DNA from 2 places in the Rummeliibacillus sp. NPDC094406 genome. Region 1 is predicted to be linked to the other one. Evidence: a T-box and tRNA genes for the amino acid it is inferred to sense, from the RefSeq annotation. Region 1 holds a T-box; the other holds one or more tRNA genes.
The links. The T-box of region 1 lies ahead of lysS (lysine--tRNA ligase). A T-box ahead of a tRNA ligase gene usually reads a tRNA of that ligase, here a tRNA-Lys.
Positions count from the first base shown of each region.

Region 2: it encodes a tRNA-Lys, which carries the amino acid that the T-box ahead of lysS (lysine--tRNA ligase) is inferred to sense. The anticodon was not compared.

Region 1 is NZ_JBIWGZ010000001.1:340-12,723, forward strand. Features, by position in the region: gene ACIQ4I_RS00005 (DMT family transporter) at 233-1,126, opposite strand; gene ACIQ4I_RS00010 (alpha/beta hydrolase) at 1,512-2,252, shown strand; T-box leader at 2,508-2,774, shown strand; gene lysS (lysine--tRNA ligase) at 2,872-4,335, shown strand; gene ACIQ4I_RS00020 (putative protein N(5)-glutamine methyltransferase) at 4,586-5,368, shown strand; gene ACIQ4I_RS00025 (spore coat protein) at 6,221-6,610, opposite strand; gene ACIQ4I_RS00030 (hypothetical protein) at 6,849-7,025, opposite strand; gene ACIQ4I_RS00035 (alpha/beta fold hydrolase) at 7,362-8,108, shown strand; gene ACIQ4I_RS00040 (DUF4279 domain-containing protein) at 8,537-8,971, shown strand; gene ACIQ4I_RS00045 (TetR/AcrR family transcriptional regulator) at 9,173-9,715, opposite strand; gene ACIQ4I_RS00050 (DHA2 family efflux MFS transporter permease subunit) at 9,885-11,321, shown strand; gene ACIQ4I_RS00055 (hypothetical protein) at 11,866-12,384, shown strand, end outside.
Region 2 is NZ_JBIWGZ010000001.1:253,133-265,516, reverse strand. Features, by position in the region: gene ACIQ4I_RS01235 (NAD(P)H-dependent flavin oxidoreductase) at 1-140, opposite strand, end outside; gene cbpA (cyclic di-AMP binding protein CbpA) at 568-1,218, shown strand; gene ACIQ4I_RS01225 (MarR family transcriptional regulator) at 1,525-1,959, opposite strand; gene ACIQ4I_RS01220 (CarD family transcriptional regulator) at 2,103-2,600, shown strand; gene ACIQ4I_RS01215 (iron-containing alcohol dehydrogenase) at 2,871-4,034, opposite strand; gene ACIQ4I_RS01210 (C45 family autoproteolytic acyltransferase/hydrolase) at 4,149-5,162, opposite strand; gene pdxR (MocR-like pyridoxine biosynthesis transcription factor PdxR) at 5,495-6,871, shown strand; tRNA gene ACIQ4I_RS01200 (tRNA-Lys) at 6,990-7,063, shown strand; gene betB (betaine-aldehyde dehydrogenase) at 7,198-8,667, opposite strand; gene ACIQ4I_RS01190 (cytidyltransferase) at 8,642-9,529, opposite strand; gene ACIQ4I_RS01185 (flavin reductase family protein) at 9,548-10,009, opposite strand; gene hpaD (3,4-dihydroxyphenylacetate 2,3-dioxygenase) at 10,170-11,159, opposite strand; gene hpaB (4-hydroxyphenylacetate 3-monooxygenase, oxygenase component) at 11,305-12,384, opposite strand, start outside.

The DNA of each region.
Region 1 (12,384 bases):
TCACGAAAAGTATCATCGTTTGTTTTTCGTCAATAGGCGTGTGAGGAAGTTTTTGCAAAGTACATATTGAACTAAAAGGCTGATTAACAATTTAAATGCACAAAACTCCTTTATAACTTTCCTTGAAAAGCAATTAAGTAAATAATTCTTTTATTCTGCTAACGGACCATATAGTTGAATAAACACATAAAATAAAAACAGTGGGAACGAATGCTTCCCACTGTGTAATACGTTATTTAGTTGGTGTTTTTATTTCTTGTTTTGAAAATTCTGGTAATTTAATTTCACTAACAAATGTTGAGGCTAAAAGTAATGCACCACCAAGCATTTGAACCAATGTCATTTCCTCTTGCAGAATAATTGCCGAAATCAGTATTGCTACAAATGGGTCTACATAACTTAGCATCGCAATACTTTGTCCTTTTAATTTCTCCATACCAGAAAAGAATAACCAAAATCCAATCCCTGTATTGACGATCCCTAAAATTAAAATAAATGGAATAGAAGAACTTGATACTTCAAACATACCAAAGCCTTCAGTAAGGAAAACGTAAGGCATGAGCAGTAAAGCAGTTATTCCTAGCTGAATAATTGTCAGCTCTAGTTTTCCCATATCTTTAATATATTTATTTAACAGCAATAATGCAGCGTAAAAGGTAGCTGCTATTAATCCATAAGAAAGTCCGAGGATATCTTTTGTTTTAGATGCGCTCACACCTTCACCTACAATCAATACTAGACCCATAATCGCGATAATAATACATACAATTTTTTTAATAGATAATTGTTCTTTCAGTACAAACGGAGAAAGAAGCATCACAAACACTGGGGCAAAGTAATATCCAAGTGTTGCATTGGCAATTGTTGTATAGTCGTAGGATTGGTAAAGAAAAACCCAATTTCCTCCCAATGCAATACCAGAAAGAAACAAAATTAATGCATTCGATTTCACTAAATTCCATGATATTTTTTTCTTCATGACGAAGAATATTAATGTTAAAAATAAGCATCCTATAATACTGCATAGTAAAGCTCTTTCGCTCGAAGAAAGGTCAATGTATCGAACTACTATACCAATTGTACCGAAAATGACCATTGATAATATAAACTGAATTTTAGATTTCATTGTTTACTCCTTCGAATCTGCGAAACAGCTTATATTTCGCAGATTCTTAATCTGTATTTAATATAAGCTTTTTCAGTGCTGACTGGGCAGCTGGAGTAAACGGTGGTGGCGGTGATGTTGAAAATGGCTTCCAAATGTAGTGACTTATATTTGATAATGGCATATTAATTCCCTCCAGATTCTGTAAAAGTTTTTTATTCACTAATTATACTAAATAAATACCGAGAGAGATTCATTAATAATAAAGATTTCTTATTGTACTAACTGGTTTAAGCGTTGAAGATGAGATTGAAAGGCAGCTTTAGTTCAATAACTAATAGATGTTATACTTTTAACGAATTCGATGTTCAAAAACTAAGAATATGTAAGTGAGGTATTCAAAATAATGATGAAAATAGTACCCCCTAAGCCTTTCTTCTATAAAGGTGGAGAGAAAGCCGTTTTACTATTACATTCTTTTACAAGTAATACGATTGATATGAAAAAGTTAGGGAAGTATTTGCAAAAGAACAATTATTCTTGCTATGCACCATTATATAGTGGACATGGTTTAACAGCAGAAGAACTTCTCACATATGGACCGTCAGATTGGTGGCAAGATGTATTAAATGGATATCAGTTGTTGAAGGATGAAGGTTTTGAAAAAATAGCTGTGATTGGTCTTTCTCTTGGTGGTGTGTTTGCATTAAAAGTTGGTCAAGAGTTGGAGATAAATGGTGTTGTGACAATGTCAGTGCCAATACATAGAGAAGCTACTTTTCTACAAAAGCGTGTCTTTCATTATGCAAAAGAGTACAAACAACTTGAAGGGAAAAATGAAGAACTAATAAATTTAGAAATGAAACGTCTTCAAAATATGTCTATCGATTCATTAGTTGAGTTTCAACAGCTAATTGATATAACGATGGATAAATTAGCACGTATAACTTCTCCAATTCGTATATTATATGGTGAATTAGATGAACCATTGTATAAAGAGAGTGCAGAGGTAATTTTTCAAAGCGTTGCGACGAATCAAAAAACAATAAAAGGGTATCCGAACTCTAAACATTTAATGACATTAAGTACGGACATTAACGACGTGAACAAAGATATTCTTACATTCTTAAATGATTTAACTTGGTAGTTTTAATGAATCTTCAACTAACAGTAGATCTACTTCAAGAAGGCGTATCGCTGTTTCCTTCTTCAACTTAACGGGGGCTATTGTTTAATAAGAGAGAGCTGGATTTAGCAGCATTTTTCAATGTTTTTATCTTCAACAATCTGGCGCAATCCTTCAACAAAGGAGAATAAGCTCAAGTTCATTAATGGCCATTTAGTTGAACAAGTATTGACTAAAATATTTATTTAAGCTAATATGTTTTTAAAATATACAGAATATTCTGCTATGAAGAGAAGAGTAATTTTGATTCATTATTTCCAGAGAGCTTCGGTAGGTGGAAAGGAGCAATAATGATCTTAATGAAAAAAGGCTCGGAGCTTTTGCACGGATCTAAGATATACTTAGTGATACTGCGACGGGGTCTCCCGTTATAGAGATAGGGTATAATCAATTATTAATAATTGCCGTACCCAAAGAGGTTGGTATGGTGACATATCAATAAACTGAGGTGGTACCACGGAGATATAAACTCTCGTCCTCAAGATGAATAATCTTGGGGGTGAGAGTTTTTTGTCGTTTAGAAGTATTAATGTGAATTTACAAAAAAAAGATAAACTAATAGAAATTGGAGCGGATAAGAATGAATAATGAGCAAACAACTCTTAGAATAGAGAAATTAGAGACTTTGAGATCACAGGGGGTTCCAGTATATCCTGACAGATTTCCGACAAATTATGAACTTTACGAATCATCTTTACTTGAGGATGGAACATCAGAGGTTCGAATAGCAGGAAGAATCATGGGGATTCGTCAGTTTAGTAAATTTAGTTTCATCACAATTTCAGACATACAAGGTCATTTACAACTTCTTCTGAAAAAAGACGAAGTTGGGGAAAAAGCTTATAATGATTTCATAAACTTTTTCGATATTGGAGATTTTATTGGTGTTGAGGGAAATATGTATACAACGAAAACAAATGAAAAAACGCTTCGTATCGAAAATTATATTTTGCTTGGAAAAGCATTACACACACTACCAGATAAATGGCATGGATTAAGCAATATAGACACACGTTATAGACAACGTTATTTAGATTTAATGATGACAAAAGAAACGCAAGTTCGTATGTTAATGCGAACAAAGTTAGTTCGTGCTGTTCGTAGATTCTTAGAAGAAAAAGACTTTTTAGAGGTGGAAACACCTGTGTTACAACATACTTCCTCTGGTGCTTTAGCACGCCCATTTAGAACGTATCATAACTCATTAGAAACGGAATTAAACTTACGAATTGCACCAGAGACTTACTTGAAAAGACTAATTGTAGGAGGCTTTACAAAAGTATTTGAATTTGCAAAGTGCTTTAGAAATGAAGGAATCAGTCCTCAACACCTTCAAGAATTTACAATGGTTGAAGGCTATGCAGCTTATTGGAACTATGAAGATACAATGGCACTCATGCGTGAAATGATTTTATATGTTCTTAAACAAACTTTTAATACAACAGTTATTAATATACAAGGGCAAACGATCGATTTTTCATTAGAGTGGAACGTTGTTTCATTTAGAGATTTAATTCTAAAAGATACGGGCATTGATATTGATTTGTATCCAGATGTAAAAGACTTATATGAAGAAACAAAGAGGAAAAATATTTATTTAGAACAAGAGAATATCGAGACTTTAGGTAGAGGAAACTTTATTGACCTTCTATATAAAAAAATGTGTCGTCCACAATTAATAGAACCAACATTTTTAATCAAACACCCTATTGATTTATCACCATTAGCTAGAGCAGATGATGACAATCCAGCAATTACAGATCGATTCCAATTAGTAGTCAATGGTGCTGAGATTATCAATGCGTATTCAGAATTAGTGGACCCTATTGAACAGAGAAGACGATTAGAGGAACAAGCCATTCTAAAAAGTGGTGGCGATTTAGAAGCAATGGAAATGGATGAAGACTACTTATTGGGTATGGAATATGGGATGCCCCCGATTTCTGGTTGGGGATTTGGGATTGAACGATTATTAATGGTACTAACGGATAGTGATACAATTAAAGATTGTGTATTATTTCCATTAACTAAAAAACAACTTTAATAGGATTCCCAATAACAGTGTTCCTTGTTAGTCAAAGGTGATGAACTATAATTTATTGAACAATAAAGTTATAATGTGCTTTTTTCTTATTCAACTAAAGCACGCTATCCTTGAAAATAAGGATAGGCGCTTATTTTCATTTAAGGACCATTTTGTTGAAGAGGGATATCTCCAATTTTTAAAGAATACAGTGTTATAAATAAGCTTCTCAAAGGTGGTGAGATAAATAGGGGAAAGATTCAATTTCTTTTTGGACAATGAAACGGAAAAATGTATAATTAACAGACTTCGGAGCGCGGGGTGTGTTTTTGCAGAAGATGAGACCAAGTTACTTATCTTAGAGGCACGAACTCCAGAGGACCTCAAGAAAATGGTGGAAATGCGAACCGATGGTTTACCGCTTGAATATGTTGTTGGATACGCAAAGTTCTGTGGTTTGCGGATAGAAGTGGACCGAGGGGTTTTTGTGCCTCGCCAACGTACCGAGTTTCTTGTTCACCAGGCAGAAGCTCTGTCGTGTTCTGGTGATATCGTCGTTGACCTATGTTGCGGGTCAGGTGCTGTGGGTGTAGCACTGGCGTCAGCTTTAGGACGAGTTGAATTGTATTCTGTGGACATTGACCCTGTCGCAGTACGATGCGCTGGCCGCAACGTAACGGATTTCGGTGGCCATGTTTTTGAAGGTGACTTGTACAAAGCTCTGCCCCTCTCACTTAAAGGCCATGTGAACATCCTAGTTGCGAACGTACCTTACGTTCCTACCGAGGCAATCAAGCTGCTCCCACAGGAGGCTCGTCTGCATGAACCGATGGCAGCACTTGACGGAGGAGAGGATGGACTTGACATTCAGCGAAGAGTAGCAGAAGAAGCATTTCACTGGCTAGCACCTGGAGGACATCTTTTGATAGAGACGAGCGAAATGCAGGCACCTCAGACTTTTGAAATCTTTTCAGGTGCTGGGCTTACCACAAAAGTGGCTAGAGACGAGGAACTGGACGCTACTGTCATTATCGGATCAAATTCCGGTTTTTAGGAGTCAGAGTTTTAAACTCTGACTCTATTTTTTTTATTTTTCTTTTGATCGCAATACATAATATACAACTAAGAGGAGTCCTGCTATAAATAAGCATATATAACTTAAAGTATATTTGCTTTGAACTTCAAAAGGAAAATCTAAGCCTGTCCAGCGCGTAGCAATACCAGTTACACAGAATATTAGAAATAAGAAAAACACTAAAGATCTAATTTAATACTCACTCCCTTCTTTTGTAATGAATTGTAACATATTACCATTAATCGAAAAATATAAAAAATGATTTCAATTCCATTCTTATAGCAACCATTGCCTACTAATTTTTTTATTCAACTAAAGGGTAGTATAGTTCAAAAAAAGTAGTTAAGATATTCAACAATCGGGCGCTATTGTTGAATAATATAGGTAGAAAATAATCAATCTTTTTTCAAAATGGATTCTTTTTATTTATTGAAAAATCCTGGGTGCAAGGGTATTCTAATCAAACTTTATTTCAAAGCAACATCAGATAAATTTTCTAGAATAAAAAAGTGCAAAAGAAAAAGCCAACTCCCCAAAAATAGAGGTGGTCTTTTCATTAGGAAGGTCATAGGAATCTTGCCACAAAAAATGTTGCGAATAATCTTTCGTCTTCCCCTTCATTTTATTGTATGCTAATCGCATTAAGGTAACTAGATAAAAGTCTAAAAGTTAAACCAAGGTACAAAGTACATAAAAGATATGTATATCTCTATTTCAGCTTATTTCGTCTAGTAATGTAACTTCTTAATACCTTCAAAATAAAAAACAAGCAGCCAATTATATTGGTCGCTTGTTTTTTGTCCCCCTTTATATTTAAAAGGGCGATAACATTTAGTTAATGAAATCTTGAGGAATACATTCACGAACACCAGAATTTCTCAATGAGTTAAATAAAGCTGCACTGATTCTTAATATAACATTGTTATCAGTGCCATTTTCTAAGTCATAGATTACGAAGTATGCATTGTCAACTGTAAAAATACATTTTCGTTCTAATTTAAATCCAGGTGGTACAGGAGGAAGATTAAAACGTGGTACAATCACAGGTGTATCACCTTCAGCTCTGATAAAATTGAAAGTTTGTTGGTCAATCTCATAGATATTAACTGGATCAATCTCCACACCATCAGCTGGAATTGTAATTTCATCTTCAACTAATAGGAAAAAGCGTTCGTTTCGAAAATTGAAAAGACTTCTCGCTCCAATTTCAAATGATGCCATTTTATATTCACCTCCTCTCCTCTAAATAAGTTATTCGTATCGAATATAATTGTTTGGACAAAAAGGAAGGTATTAACTGCAAACAAAAAAACAAAACTTAATGAATTATTAAAAATCTAAATAATTCATTAAGTTTTGTTTAATGTACATATTTTTATTACACCTTCACTTTTAGCAGAAAACTAAAGAACATTGATTGGCTAATAAGCTATTGATATGTAATATTGCTCTTATTTACTTACTCTTTATTTTCTTCAGAAATTCCTTCTATTCTATATACCTTTGATGTAAATTCTTCAAAATCTTTATTACATCCTTCGAGATAATTCATTGTATTTTTTTGTAGTTCGCATTGAAAAAAATCTCTTTTATATATTTTTCCAATTTTTAAGTCTCGCAATTCAGCTTCATTCATTAACAGGGTGCTTTAGCACAATAACTAAGGTGTTGTTTTTAAGCTTTTTCTCATTTCCTTCTATTCCACAATCGGGCGCCATTCTGTAACAAGAAACAGCGCTTATTTTCATTAAAGGGCCATTTAATGGAGAGAGCTATTTTGAATTAATGAAGTTAGATAGTGGAACAAAAAGATATTTATCTAAAAATTCAGTTCGTTTTTATTTTCCTGTGGTAAAATATGTAATACGTTGAACTAGGGGAGTGGTTGGGTGAAAATTTAATAATTATTTTTTGTTAATCTTTATCGGAGTTTCATGAAAATATTAAATTGTAATGGGTGGAGGGATTTTCAATGGATTTGTATTATGAAGTTAATGGTAATGGTCATCCTGTGGTTCTCCTCACTGGTGGTGCTGATGTACGGAACTGGAAATTTTTCTCATCTCTTTTAGCGAAACACTACAAGGTCGTTGCTTTTGACTTACGTGGGACAGGGAAATCACCGTCCCCAATAGAAGATGTTAACCATGTTGAAGATTTGCTGTCGCTGCTTGATCATCTAGAAATAAATCAGGCGACACTTATCGGTCACTCAATGGGTGGCCAAATTGCCACCGAATTCACTCTGAATTATCCTGAAAGGGTTTCTAAACTTGTTTTGCTTGCACCTGGATTATCAGGGTTTAGGTATTCAAAGCAATTTGAAGAGAATATGAAGAAGATTCATGAAGCTGCCCCCGATATCGATAAGATGGTTGGGCTTTTGCTCAGTAATCCATCGTATCGTGTTGTAACAGTGAGTCCTCACAGGAATTTGATGGTTCAAATGCTCCGGCACCATATGAATCGAATGTTTGAATGGCCGGCAGTTAAATTGATTTGGCCGGAACCACCGGCCATCGAAAGATTAGGAGAATTGACGGCAAGAACATTATTGATAATCGGTAAGGAGGATTCACCCGATAACCTTGGTGTTGCCAATTACTTTAGAAAGCACTCAGACGCTCGAATCATAGAAATTCCAGGTGCAGACCATATGTTCAATCTCACCCATCCCGAGAAACTGTATCATCAAATAACTAGTTTTATGAAGGAATGAAAAGTTTACTATGCAAAGGACTCCGGGAGAGAGAACGGATTCGTGGCAGCCAAAGAAAACATTCGAAATGCTGATATGATATTGTTTATGAAAAGCAGGTAATGATGCTACCTATATTACCAAGGTGTTTCCTATTCAAGAAATAAAAGCTCAAATCATTCGTCAGTTTTGTAACTTATTTAATTTATAAAACGGGCGATAAAATAATATTAATAGTTCAATTATAGCGCTATCCTTGAATAAGGATAAGCGCTTATTTTCATTTAAGGGCCATATTGTTGAATAAGACTTCCAAACTAAGCTGGATATTCTTGTTAAAATTGATATGAGATTGTGAACAAATGTACTTATACTAATGGGCAGTTTAGTTCAAGAAGAAATTTAATAATAGATTTTTTAGTGTTTTTGTAAGAATGGAGTGTATGTTATTGGAAAAAACTCAAGTGATGGTATACTTTAGTCTGTTTGCAGATGAATTTCCGTTAGAAACAGTAACAAAAAGGTTGGGTGTAGACCCTACAGAAAGTTATAATAAAGGAGATCTAATCAGAAAAATATCTGCTACTAAAAATCTAGTTAGACAGGATACAGCTTGGAAATTAAGCACTGGTTATCAGGAGTCATTGGATGTAGAAATACAATTAGAACAGATTGTCAAACAGATAAGAGATAAAGAAACAGCTATCAATGAATTGAAAATTGAATTTGACTTAGAATGCAGATTCACTATTGTCATTATAATGAACGATGGTTATACGCCAGCATTATGTATAGGTCTTCCAATTATTAAATTTGCTAACAGCATAAAAGCTGATTTTGATATTGACTTATATTCTAATCCTTATGTTGACACAGACGATTGAATAAATTAATGCATTTTTCCTTAATCAATTAATGGTCATCTTCTAAATAACTAAGTTTAGCCAGCCGATTCAGGTTATTGAGTGATAAAAATGGCAGATATAGCAATAATTAAGCTTGTTACAGTTATTAATAATTGTAACAAGCTTTTTTTACAATGAAGAAAGTATTTTCTAAGGGAAGTAAGGATACTTCCGAAATAATTATCGATACAATTCATTAATTTGTTTTGCTATATATTCGGAGCTAAAATCAACCCCATTTCTGAGCCACCACATGATTATCCCAAGTATTGAAGATGCGATAATATCCATTGATAGAGTTATTTCCGTAGGATCAGTGCATTCATTTTCACGTTGTATGACAATCAAGTCCTTTAGTGTCATATGCATTTTTTTATTGAAGCCTGGGTGCTCAAATAGAACAGCTAAAATTTTTCGATGCTTATAAAAATAGTCTAAAAACGTAATTAATTGTTCTTGATTATTTAAGTTATCAATTTGTAAAGTCGGAGACATTTTCAACAACAAGTCGTCGAAAATATCGTAAACTAACTGCTTTAATAAATCATTAATATCTAAAAAATGTAAATAAAAAGTTGCTCGATTTAGCTCGGCACGTTTGGCTATTTTTTGTACTGTAAGCTTCGAAATATCTGGATTTTCAATCAATATATCTACGACAGCTTCTTTAAACATTCGTTTAGAGCGAACAGCTCGTGGATCTTGCTTTTTTTGTGTGGTCAATATAATTCTCCTTTATCTATTAACACGAATTTAGTAAATATTATTTTAAAATTTGTTGTTTAATCAACACTTCTTGAAAAATTGTAAATAGGAATCAATAATAAAAAATGCTATTATCTATTTTATTGACACAGTGTTTAAAAAACAAGCGGGAAGAGGAATAAGTTATATGTCGGAATCAATAAAAATAAACAAAAAAGTTTTATTAACAGTATTAATTTTAGGGTGTTTTTTATCTACACTAAATCAAACACTGTTAAACGTTGCATTAAGTAATTTAATGAACGTATTCTCTGTTTCTGCTACAACCATTCAGTGGCTATCTACAGGTTTTATGTTGGTTAATGGGGTGCTGGTCCCTATAACTGCCTATTTAATGAAACGTTTTTCTACACGCCAATTATTTATTAGTTCAATGCTGTTTTTATTAATAGGCTCTATTTTGTGTGCAGTAGCACCAAACTTCGCTACCTTACTAACAGGCCGTATGATTCAAGCCATTGGAGCAGGAATAATTATGCCATTATTAATGAGTATTGTTATGGTTATTTTCCCTCCAGAAAAAAGAGGGAGTATGATGGGGTTAATTGGTCTAGCCATGATTTTCGCACCAGCAATTGCACCAACATTAGCAGGTTTTATAATAGATTATTATTCATGGCGTTGGTTATTTATTGGGATAATTCCATTTGTTGTGATCGTCATATTAATGGCTATGAAATATTTAGTTAATGTTTCAGAAACAGCAAAAACGAAGTTAGATGTAGTCAGTGTTATTTTATCAACAATTGGCTTTGGCCTTATTTTGTATGGTTTTAGTAATGCTGGAAGCCATGGATGGGATGATAAAGTTGTAATAGTTACTATACTTATGGGGATAGTGACTACAGCAATATTCTGTCTTCGACAAATTAAATCTGCTGATCCACTTCTTAACTTATCCGTTTTTAAAAATAAATTATTCACTTTAACGTCCATTATCAACATTATTGTCACAATGATGATGTATGCGGATATGATTTTATTACCAATGTATTTACAAAACGGAAGAGGGTTTACTGCATTAGACGCTGGTTTATTATTATTACCGGGTGCCCTTGTAAATGCCTTTATGTCTCCAGTTACAGGGAAAATGTATGACCGCTTTGGTGCAAAGCCGTTATTTATTATCGGTTTGATTTTCGTCATTCCTTCAATGTGGGTTGTAACAGATTTAACAGACACAACAACCTATACCTTTTTAATGATACGTACCATTTTCCTACGTATAGGATTGAGCTTTATCACAATGCCATTGAACACAGCTGGTTTGAATGCCTTACCTAGCACACTTGTGACACATGGTACAGCAGTGAATAATACCTTACGCCAAATCGCAGGTGCAATTGGATCTGCAGTAGTTATTACAATATTCACAGCACAAACAACAAACCATGCGAAAACATTGCTAGAAGAAACACCAAATGCTACTGCTGAAGCCATTCGCACACTTGCTTCAACCTTAGGCTCAAGTGATGCATACTATTTCATGACAATCTTAGCTATAATCGCATTTGTTTTAACACTATTTGTTCCATCTAAAAATAAGATTGAACAAGAATCGTAGTTATTAAGTATTCAAAATTGGGGGCTACTTTAGGCGATATAGTTTGTGAATGCATATACTTCAACAATTTTAGTTGATTGATTTTGCGCGCAAATACATTTAAATGGATAGAAATTAAACAACTTTAAAGAGCCTTACTACAATGAAGTGTAGTAAGGCTCTTAATCTTTTTATATCAAAATTAAATGACTTTATTATCTCTATACATGAGTTTGTTTATAACTCGTTTGTACCCTGTTTTTATTTTCACCTTGAAAATTCATCTACCCTAAGTAAGAAAATAATGAAGTAGGTGAGTGTAATAATTGCTTAAATTACCAGTAAATACAATTCAACATTGACGAATCAACATGATCAGATGACTCCGATTTAATTGACAATGTATTTGTAAATAACACTTAAGTAATATATAACTACCATTACTTTGGTGAATGTAGTTATTTTATATCGATTATTGATTATAAATTACGAAAAAAAGTTCTAAATGTTCCTCGATGTTCCTATAATGCATTATTCATGTATTTTCGAAAGAAAGGATGAAGGAATGGTATTATATTCAGCTCGTTTAACAAAAAGTGGTACTAAAAGTTGGGCAGTTGAATTTAGACATCCAGTATTAAAAGATTCAAAAGGCAAGCAAGGCAGAAAAATACGAAGGGGTTTAGGGTTTGATAAGGAACAGGCTCAAATTATTGTGAATGAACTGAATCAAATCCTTGAAGATCCAACATTTTGGTCATTAACAGAACAGAAACGATCCTTAGCATTATTTAATGCTAAAGTAGCAGATATTTTTTTTCAACAAATGGAGGAAGAAACAATTCAAGATTCATGGAATATTAGAGAAACCTATATTAAGTTGCCAAAAAATACTGAGGGATATAGTCGTGTTATGCTTCTTGGAGCAACTGGAGCTGGTAAGACAACGGTTATCAGACAGTTAATCGGTACAGATCCAGCTGAAATTAGTTTTCCTGCTATTTCCACTAGTCGTACAACAACTTGCGATACAGAGTATATTTTTCGAGAGGGTAATTGGAAGAGCATTGTAACTTTTATATCT
Region 2 (12,384 bases), 250 kb from region 1:
TTTAACAACGGAAAAGTCGTAACCACCCCTGATTTACAACCTTCCACGACAAGCTCGATACCAGATACTAAAAACATTGGTGCAGCAATTACAGGTAATTCTAATGCCATCAACTGTTCTTTTACATTTTCCTTCACCATTCCATCCCATCCTTTCGAAAGGTAAATCTATAATAATTTTACTTAAAATAGAATTTTTTGTACAGTAAACGCAATAATTTTACATTATAAAGAGATCGATAGTTTACTTTCTTTTAAATTTCTATTGTTCATACTTCATTTTATTTCTTCTTTTTATCTTTCGGAGTTGAATCTTCCAAAAATGGTTCATACATCATAATGGAATGGATAATTCCTTCCATTTAATATAACAAATAGGAATTTACTTATTTCGACATTCAGGGAAAGTATACTTCTTTTTTTGTCTCTAAATCATTTATCCAGTTCTTTAAATATGATTTAAAACATATTTACTTCAAAATACCTTCTATTTTTCCGAATACTTTCATCATTCGATACATACTCTAGCCTGTATGATTTTGTTTTGAATTCTCTAGGAGGGATTTACATGATCGTCAAGCAGAGATATGTAAAAAAAAGTGACATTGTGTTTTGTACTGAGACAGATCTTGCCTCATCTGTTTTAGAGAAACTCTACGATTCTGGTTATAGATGTATCCCCATTTTAGATAAAAACAAAGAAAAGTTTTTAGGGAATGCCTACAAAGTTGATATTCTTGAATATCAGAAAAAACATGGGGAACAAGATATCGGTATCTCAGAACTCGCAATGGATAAAGATGGAGTAATCGATATAAACAGTTCATTTTATAAAGTTTTCTTAAAGATTAAATGGCTTCCTTATCTTGCCGTTACAGATGAACACGGTAATTTTTGTGGCATCCTAACACATTCGAAAGTATTTGAACTGTTGGAAGAAGCTTGGGGGTATCGGACTGGAAGCTGTGCTCTAACAATTGCCGTTCCTGTTGCTGAAGGAATACTTGCCAAAACACTTTCACTTATTCGAAAAAAATGGCCAGTTCACTCTGTATTCTCAATTGATGACGATGATTGGTATTTAAGAAGAATCATCATTACGCTTGATAAAGGGGCAAATAAGCAAACTGTGAAAGAAATTGAAGCGATTCTTCATACAATCGGCGTTCGCATTGTTGATGTAGAAGTATTTAATGAAGAAGAATTTGAAACCAAATAAATAATACCACTATCCTTCATCAAGGATAATGTATAAAATTTCTTTTTCATGAGTCAAATCTTTCATTAGATTTGACTTTTTTAATTTAAAACATAGTACGATTCGATTAAAAGAACTCTTAGCTTTTTGTTGTATAAACTGAGTGTGCATTTTCAGTTTTTCGCTTTTTAAAAAAACTGTTAATTCTTGGTAAGAGAACTAACAGTCTTTCTATTAAACTTAGAAATTAATTGAAATTAATATACATTGGAATGATAATTTTCATCTCATATCCACTGAAAGTTTACAAATTATTACCAGCTGTTTTTAGTCCTCTATTCCCCAGTCGTTACTTATTATCGCTTTAAGGAGCTGTAATTGTTCTTTACCGATATGGTGACTAATATCTGATTCTAGCTCGTTTTTTATTTTTGTATATTCTTCATATATGGAATCACCGTAGCTTGTTAAAGTTACACACTTATCTTTTTTATTATGCAATGCATTATGAATTTCCAGTACGCCTTTTTGCTCTAATCCTTTAATTAATTTGTGAGTCGCTTGGCGTGTAATATCTACCTGCTTAGTGATTGTAGCAATTGTTGGCTGTTTCTTGTATGTAAACGAAATGACATACCATTCAGAATTTGAAATCTTAATTTCATTTGCAGAATTCCACATACGTTCAACTTTCTTTCTTAAGTTCATGTGTCGTTTACTTAATAAATCTAGTACATCAAGTTCTTCTAATTGACTACACAAGGTAGTTCACTCCTATCATTTCTAATGAATACACTTTATAATAGCTTGCCTTTTACGTCAACTAAGTTGACATTAGCTCACTATAAAGACTATACTTAACATTGTCAACTAAGTTGACAAAACAAACTAAAGGGGTCGTTACAATGTATACAAATGGTGATTTGATTATTTATTCTACACATGGAATTTGCCAAATTGATGAGGTAAGTGAGAGTACATTCAATAATCATACAAAATTATATTACGTTCTTCATCCGATTGACAAAGAAGGATTAATTATTCGAGTTCCAGTTGATAGTGCAGAAAAAACTTTTTCACCTTTAGTTAACTCACAAGAATCGGAAGCATTAATTAAACAATTTTCTAGTGAAGGTGTTGATTGGATTGATAACGCCTCAAACCGAGTACGAATGTTTGAAAATACGATCCATAACGGCAATCGTAATGATATCGTTAGTGTATTGATTACACTTTTACGAAAAAAATCTGAATATGCTAATTCAGAAAGAAAACTTTCGAATCAAGACAATAAGTTCCTAGAATTTATGCAGCATACGCTATTTTCAGAAATGGCAGTTGCCTTACAAACCACCCCAGCAACTGTTGAAGCATTAGCACTTAAAGAATTGAATCTTCAGTAATAAAATTCACTATTCACATTTCAATATTTAATTTCAATATTTAATTTCAATATTTAATTTCAATGAAGCTCACCTATAATTTTGGTGAGCAGTATTGTCATTTGTATTTAAAAATGTTCCCTAATGAATTGACAAAGAAATAATCTATCCAAAATAAAAAAAGAGCCCATATTTCTAATTAGACTCTTAGAAAAGTAATAAAGAAATACATAAAATGCCGTTGAGTTATAATGCTCTCAACGGCATAAATGAATTTCAATATTTCTTTAGCTATAAAGAAGCCAGATAAATATCTAATACATCTTGTTTATTAAGCTTTGCAAATTTACCAAATTCTCCATTTACCATCGCTTTATCAGCCATCAGTTCTAATTTGCTGTCATCAATATCATAATCAGCTAAACGTGATGGTGCACCAATGCTATTCCAAAACTCACGTAATTTTTGAATACCTTCTTGCCCAATTTCTTCATCACTCTTGCCTTGTGGATCGACATTAAACACGCGTACGGCTAATTGTTTAAATCGAGATGGTTTTACTTTTAGATTATGTTCCATCCAATGTGGGAACAAAATAGCTAATCCACCACCATGGGGAATATCATAAACAGCAGAAACGGCATGCTCAAGATTATGTGACGCCCAATCACCTGCATACCCCATATTTAATATTCCATTTAACGCCATTGTTCCACTATATAAAATGATAGAGCGATATTCATAATTTTCAAGATCATTCAGAAGTTTAGGTGCAGTCTCCATAATTGTAATGAGTAATGATTCACACATACGATCTTGGAAAGGAGTGTTTTCTTCAAGATGGAAGTAATGTTCGAATACATGTGACATCATATCTACAATTCCATAAATCGTTTGATTTTCAGGAAGTGAAAAGGTATTAACTGGATCTAAAATTGAAAATTGTGGGAATGTTACGCTACTACCCCAGCCATGTTTTTCTTGTGTTTCCCAATTTGTAATAACTGATCCTGAATTCATTTCAGAGCCAGTTGCTGCAATTGTTAAAACAGTTCCAAATGGTAATGCTTCTGTAGCAAATGCTTTTTTCACTACCAAATCCCATGCTTCTCCATCATATTTGGACCCAGCAGCAATGAGTTTTGTACAATCAATCACACTGCCCCCCCCAACAGCTAAAAGAAAATCAATGTTTTCTGCTTTACAAATTTCAATTCCTTTTTCTGCTGTTGAAAGACGAGGATTTGGTTCAACCCCTGATAATTCAAAAACCTCTGCACCTATTTCCGCTAATAAGTTTGTAACTTGTTCATATAATCCATTATGTTTTATGCTTCCACCACCATATACAAGCAATACTCTTTTCCCGTATTTTGGTAGTTCTGTTTTTAAAGCTTCTAGTTGTCCTTTACCAAAAATAAGTTTCGTTGGATTCCAAAAGGTGAAATTTTCCAAGTTGTAAAACCTCCTATTCGTATTCTTATTATATAGTTTAAAAGCTTATAAAAAAAATATTTTGCATAAGATGAATATATCATCCAATTGTAGCAACATTTTTTTGAATTCAATTTATTTAATGATACCGGATAGTATACTTGGTTTTAAATTTTTCCCTTTTAGCCACTCAAGAAAATTTATATCTAATATTTGCTCACTTCTAGCAATGGAAGTTAAAATCCTTTCATCTTTGAACGAATATGAAAACGTATGGAGTGTTCCAAATAAATCATCATAATTAGTGAAAAATAATGGTGATTCACTATTTGCAAAATTGTTGAACATTTCACATTGTGTTAGTTTGCTATCTCGAAAGCTTTGCAAAAAATTATTTCTTTTAAGTGAATTATCGATAACTGTTCTATTTTGCTGTTTAAGGTCTTGCTCTTGGAAATGGTTTACACATGTCAATAGTTCTGGGTCCCTTCTTATTACTACTTTACTTGGAGTGGCTTCAACAACCGCTATATCTCCATTTCGATCAGCCATTGAAAAGTTGTAACAAGCTGAATGTGGGATTTCCTTCAACATTTGAATGGCATCATCTGTCGTTGCACAAGTATCTAGAATCATTCTAATTGAAGTCCATGCTGATAATCCAACTGAATAATCCTGATTACTCACAAAATGTAGTCCAATCACTAATCCTTTTTCATTCACCCCATCATGTCTTCCGATAGCTTGTAGATTATAACCTGCAGAAGAAAAAACTTGATTAGGTTGAACTAAACTAAAGCAGCCATCATATAAAGCCGGACCAAAATCATAATTGCGTACATAATAATCTTTTGTTATAACAGCAGAACAACCCATTGCTTCTGTTTTGGGAACATCATATCCACTAAATAATGCGGCTGCTTTGTTTAAAGAAATCCCTAAACCATCAGACAAACCTTGCATCTCATCAAGTAGATTAGGAGCAAATGATATATAAATAGATTTCATATTTTCATAATCAATCTCAGGTTTCGTTATCATCTCTAAAGCTTTAATAATCGGTTTACTTTGAATAGCTTTTCCAGTTTTAAATCCAATATTATATGAGCTATCTCGAATCTGAAGCACTTGAACTTTAAAATTTGACATATATATCCCCCATCCTGTCATTTTTTTCTTAGAGAGTACTTAATAGTAAAATCATAAATTATTTGGAATATATTAGTAAAGTAATATACTTTTACATAACAAAAACGAGGCTAGTAATTCCAACCAGCCTCGCCGATTTGAATTATAGTGTATTTTGACATAAATTTAAGTTTATTTTTAGATTTTGGAAGAATGGATTCGCATAACTATTCCAATATTTATGAAAACTGACATGATTTTTATGGATTGGTTATTGTATAATGAAAAGAAGTAATTCTTTTGATTTCGCTAATTTACACCAACGATTCGACATATAGGAAAGGATGATTTGGATGAAGACTTTGAAACTGCTAATAAAAAAAGGGACACCAAAATATCAGCAAATTTATTTTCATATAAAAGAATTAATCTTAAATAAAACATTAAAATCAGATGATCAATTACCATCCATTAGGCAATTATCAATTGATTTGAACGTTAGTCGTAATACAACATTATCAGCTTATGACCAATTACTTACTGAAGGTTATATACGCAGTGAAGGTAGAAAAGGTTACTTTGTGAATTCAGTTAAGAAAGAACATGATAATTGGAAAACTGCTAATTACACAATTTTACGGAACCAGATTCCAACATACACGATTAAGTTCCAACCCAACGCTGTTGACCAGGATTCATTTCCAACAGTGAAATGGAGACAATGTACGAATCTAGCAATGGAACAATCATTTATCTATTCAAAGGACCATTACCAAGGTGATCCATTCTTACGTCAACAACTATCTTATTATTTACTAAAATCAAGAAGGATTAATGCGGATGCGCAATCTATTATTATCGGAAGTAGTAAGCAGGAATTGTTAATGAAAATCGGTCTACTTTTAAAAAATGACTATCATACAGTTATTTGTGAAGATCCTGGCTTTGAATCTACCCGTAAATTTAGTCCATTATTTGATTTTACAATTAGTCCGATGCCTATTTCTGAACGAGGAACGTTCTTAAAACAGTTACCTGAAACTACAAATAACATTTTCTATACTACGCCTTCTCATCAATTCCCAACTGGTGTAACAATGCCAATATATGAACGCCAAAGATTAATCGAATGGGCATATAGTTCAAATAGTATTATCATTGAAGACGATCACGACAGTGAATTTCGTTATTCACAGCAACCAATACCTGCATTAGCTTCCCATGATTTAAGTCATGTAATCTACCTAGGAAGTTTTGCAGAGTCATTTTTGCCTACAATGCGGGTTAGTTACATGATTCTTCCACCAAAGTTACTGAAACAATATCATCAATCTTTTTCAAAGATTGAGCAAACCGCATCTGCAATTCACCAAAGAGCGATGGCTATTTTTATGGAAGATGGTTTTTGGGAATCGCATATTCGAAAAATGAGAACTACTTACAAAAATAAGATGGATACATTAACGACGGTAATCGAAGAAGCTTTTTGTAATGATATAGAGATCTTAGGTAAAGAATCTGGGCTTTATGTTCTACTGCAAGTAAAAAAAGGATATTCTGAACAACAGTTAATCCAAAAAGCAGCTAATTATGGGGTAAAAGTGTATCGTGCCTCACGTTATTTCATCAAAAGAAAACCGAACTATCCATTGATTCAATTGGGCTTTGGAGGAAACTCTAATGAAGAAATTTTGAAAGGTGTTGAATTACTAAAAGAGGCTTGGAGCTAAATGTTACATAGTAACGAGTAAATTAAATAAACAGTAAAAATAACAATAACAATACCCTAGTTCCCCTCTTGACATTATAAGAATACAGAGTTATGATAATTTATGTCGTAAGGCATACGGGCGTATGGCGCAATTGGCTAGCGCACCTGACTCTTAATCAGGGGGTTGTGGGTTCGACCCCCACTACGCCCATATTACTTAAAGAACATCATCGTTTGATGATGTTCTTTTTATTTTGTAAAAAAAGGATTTGGAATTTATTTCCTATTTCTAAGACTAAAATTGTGTATAAAAAAAGCTAGCCGATTAAGCTAGCATCAAAGCCTTTATACTCCATACCAATTAAATCCATCTTCATTTAAATCAATCCAAACATGCTTTGTAGTTGTGTACATTTGTAATGCTTCAATACCTAGTTCACGACCGATTCCACTTTGTTTCATACCACCAAAAGGTGCAACTGTGTCTAACATACTAAAAGTATTTACATAAACAGTTCCTGCTTTTAATTTTTTCGTCATTCGATGCGCTCTTTGAAGATTGGATGTCCATACACCCGCTGCAAGTCCGTATAATGTATCATTTGCTTTTTGAATTACATCTTCTTCATCCGTAAATCGAATAATAGAAAGTACAGGACCGAAAATTTCTTCACGCGCAATAGTCATATCATTCGTAACATCACCAAACACAGTTGGTGTATAATAATTCCCCTTCTGTAAGTTCTCATTACGTTCACCGCCTAGAAGTAGTGTTGCTCCTTCTTCTTTTCCTTTGCTGACGTAATATTCAATTTTTTCAAGTTGATCTGTACTTGTTTGGGGCCCCATCTGAGTTGCTTCGTCCAATGGATCTCCAACTCTTATTTTTTTTGCTTTTTCTACGAATTGTTTAACAAATTCATCATAAATAGAATCTTGCACAAATAGGCGGGTTCCTGATGCACATACTTGACCTTGTGCAAAGAAAATACCAAACATCGAACCATTCACTGCATGTTCGATATTCGCGTCTTCAAAAACAATATTAGGAGATTTACCACCTAGTTCTAAGCTTATATCTGTCACATTTTGGCTAGCAGTTTGCATAATCAATTGACCAGTTTTTGTAGAGCCTGTAAAAGCAATCTTATCAATGTCAGGATGTGAAACTAAAGCATTTCCAGCTTCTTTACCAAAACCAGGAATGACATTAATAACGCCATCTGGGATACCAGCTTCTTTGAATAGCTGTGCCATTTCTAAAATACTAATTGGCGTGTGTTCTGAAGGTTTAATGACAATTGTGTTACCTGCTGCTAATGCAGGTGCTAATTTCCACATTGTCAGCATAAGCGGAAAATTCCAGGGAACAATTGCGCCAATTACACCAATAGGTTCTTTTAATGTGTAATTTAAACGGTCATTAGGTGAAGATAAAGTGCTTCCTTGGATTTTGTTTGCAAGTCCAGCATAAAATTCTAATACATCAATCATGCTTGGAATGGCAATATATTTTGTCTCATTAATCGGTAAACCATTATCTGTTGATTCAATAATAGCTAACTTTTCTTGATTATCTCTTAATAGATTTGCAACTCTCATAAGCAATCGCCCTCGATCACTTGGAGCCATATTAGACCATTCACTATTTTCAAAAGCTTGCCTTGCTGCCTTTACTGCAATATCTACATCCATAGCTCCTGCTTCAGCAACCTCAGCATATGCTTCTCCAGTAGACGGATTATTCGAATAAAATGTTTTACCTGAAACTGCTTCTTGCCATTTACCATCAATAAACAATTGATATTTTTTCATCTAATTCTCCCCCTAAGTCAGTAGATTGGATAGGTAATTGATAAACTGTATTAGGCTGCTTTTCTAGAATATGTAACTTGACCTTTAATTGCTGATCAAACTTCATAAAGGTTGTGAAGTCTTGTAAAATTCGAACGGCATGGTTATTTGAGATAATACAGTTTTCTATATAACTTACATGTTGCATTTCTATTTCCACTATATATAAACCTGGTTCTGGCAATAAATATTGCCAATCAACATCAATAAATAATCCATTTGATTGTCTTCTTAAAGTGCCGTTAACACAATATGGATTTCCTAAATAATGTGGAATTTTAGCAACATTTCCTTTATTCAAAAGTTCACGAATTGCACTCGAACTAATTTTCTCATTTTTATATTCAACTTTTCTGATAACGCTTACATCAAAGTGATTTCGACTTTCATTTTGTAGAATATCCATATTTCCTTTGCCCATATGCCCAAAAGTGAAATCAAATCCTGCAACAACATGTTTGCAGCTTAGACCCATGATATAATCTTCAATAAATTGTTCATAGGGTAACTTAGAAAAATGAGAATCAAAATTTACAATGTATACTTTATCAATATTTAATTCTTCAAAAATTGCAGCTTTTCCTTCTTTAGGTGTTAAATATTGATTGATTTTCTTTTTATTTGGAAGAACATTACTAGGATGAGGGAAAAATGTCATCACTGATAGTTCAAGAGATTTTTCTTTTGCAATGGATCGAGCGACTTCCAATAACTTTCGATGACCTTTATGCACACCATCAAAAAATCCTAATGCTAAGACACATGGATTTGTTGCACGATATTTTTTCACATTTAATTCTGCGTTAAACTCAATAATTTCCATTTCTCCCTCTCCTCTCTTTTAATGAATTTCTTGATATTTTCCTTCGTAAAAGACGAGTGGATTATTCCCCTCAACAACCTCAAAATCTGTTACTTCACCAATATATAAAGTATGGTCACCTTCAACATGTGTGTTATATACTTTACAAGTTAAATTTACAATTGCATTCTCAATGACTGGTAAATTATTTAGCCACTTAAAATCTACTTTTTGATTTTCTTTTACCTGTCCTGCAAATATCATAGATAAATCTTTTTGGTCTTCTGCTAAGAAACTTACACCAAACTCACCAGCTTTTGAAATTCGAGAGTTCATTTGTGCGTTCTCACCGATCGAAACAACAACTAATTTTGGCGATAGGGATACAGACATAAATGCATTTGCTGTCATGCCATAAGGCACACCTTCAACTGCTGTTGTAATCACAGTTACGCCAGTGGCAAATTTCCCCATTGTATTTCTAAATAAGCGATCATCCATCGAATTTCCTCCTTCAATTAACATTTCATAACAACTAATTTATGCGCAACCAATTCTTCAATGGCATATTTAATTTCTTCTTTGCCAACGCCACCACTTTCCTTGATCCCACTATATAGCATATTATCTACTCTAAAAATAGGAAAATTGCATTTTCTTTCTAAATAGCAAATATAGGTTTTGCCTGTTTTAACTTACCTTGTGTAGTTGAGATTGTTTCGTTTGTTTCAATATCGATAACTTTTGATGCTTCAGTGAACCAACAATCTGGTGCTTCTGCTCCCCAGAATGTTTGACGGCGTTTATCATTTAAGTCCCAACGAATTGGATTGAAGTCTGGATCACTTGTTAAATAATCGCCATTATAAAGTTCAATACGGTGACCATCTGGATCACGTAAATATAAGAAGAATGCATTTGATAAGCCATGGCGAGCAGGACCACGTTCTATATTTTCCGCGTATCCTAATGACGCTAATACGTCACAACCATGAATTAAGCTCATTGGATCACTTAACCAGTAAGCAACATGGTGTACACGTGGTCCTTCGCCATTCATAAATGCAACATCATGTACAGATGGCTTACGGTGAATCCATGCTGCCCAAATTCGGTCTTCATCATCTGTTGTAAATTCAGAACATGAGAAATCTAGTTCATTAATGTAGAAATTATATGCTTTTTCCACATCTGGAACCATACAGTTAAAGTGATCAATTCGTTGCGCTTTAGCCCCTTGGTATAAGTCATAACGTTGTAATAATCGTTCTGCCCCTTCCATTTTCGCAAAAAATTCAACTGGTAATCCCGAAATATCTTGCACTCGTAATGCACGTCCTACTGCATGTTGTGTACCAGCTTCTAACCATTTCACTTTTAAATTATGTTTTGCAAAGACAGTTGCAATTTTCTCTAAATCATCTTCAGAGCGTACTTTATAACTAATTGCTTCCACTACAGGTGTTTCTGCTTTTTTCAATACTAAACTATGGTGAATATGTTCCTCTAAACCTCTTAGATAAATTGCATCTTCCGTTCTTTCTGTAACAATCAATCCTAAACCTTTTGTATAAAATGCTTCTGATTTATCTAAATCAGTAACATGTAAAATAGCACGCGCTGTGCGAATAATATCAAAGTTTGTAGTCATATTCATATCCCCCTATCTATTTTTACACTATATAATCCGGAAGCTTTAACTTCTTTCAGCGAATGTATGGGCACCGACTGAAAGTAGACATAAATTTGAATTTAGTCTACCACCGATATTGGTGGTAGACTTCTGCCGAAAGATTTTATATTTTGATAAAATTATTTGTAGCTGAACTTGCAGATTTCCCTAAGAAATCCGTTACACGTTCTTTCAGTAAATCTTTTGCTTCATAGTTATCGAAATAAGACATACCCATACGAATTGGATCACCGAAGAAATAGTATTCATAATGCGATTGGCGGCTACCAAATGCACTCATTGTCATATCCCAAGCTAAGCGGAATAATTGTACACGTTCATATCCTTCGAGGTTTTTACCTTGCAATCCTCTATGAATTAATTGACCAATTTCAGGATTTTCAAAATCAGCTTGTGTTGGTATACCCATCAAGCCCGAAGCACCCAGAACTCGAACAATTTCAGTCAATTTCGGATAAATACGTGGGAACCATGTACGTGCTGCATCTAATGCCTCAAAATCTGGTGTCATCGTACCCCATTTATCTAATTTTGCATTATGTTCTGCACGATATAAGTGTGATTTTAGGCCTTCGAGGGTCAACATAATTTCTGTTCCTTTATCTTTAACATGTTGGAAACCATCAATTCCAATAGCATCCATCATGGATAAGGCAACACCAAGTACAAATTCTGTTTTGATGATATTTTTTGACACAACTTGATGAGACATATGGACAACTGCATTTGTTTCTCGGAAAGTTCTATTACAAATAGAGGAGTTCCCACAAACAAAGACACGTTCCCATGGTACGAAAACGTTTTCAAAAGAAACAATTGCATCTCCTTCTTCAAAACGAGAACCTAGTGGATGATCATAGTCATTTTTGTTGTAATCAAATGATTCACGGCTAATGAATTTTAAACCTGGTGTATTGTTTGGAATAGCAAATGCTAGTGAATAAGGATCGTCAAGTTCACCTGCTTTTTTCACTGTTGAAGGGAATACGAGAATTTCATCTGTAATTCCGCCTTGAGTAGCTAATAATCGAATGCCATCAACGATTATACCTTCCTTATTTTTTTCAACGAGATGAAGTGCTACATTTGCATCCTTTTGTTCGTGTTGTGCTTTAGCACGATTTACTTGTGGATGGATGAGTGTATGAGTTAAACTAATATCATTTTCGCGTGCAAATTCATA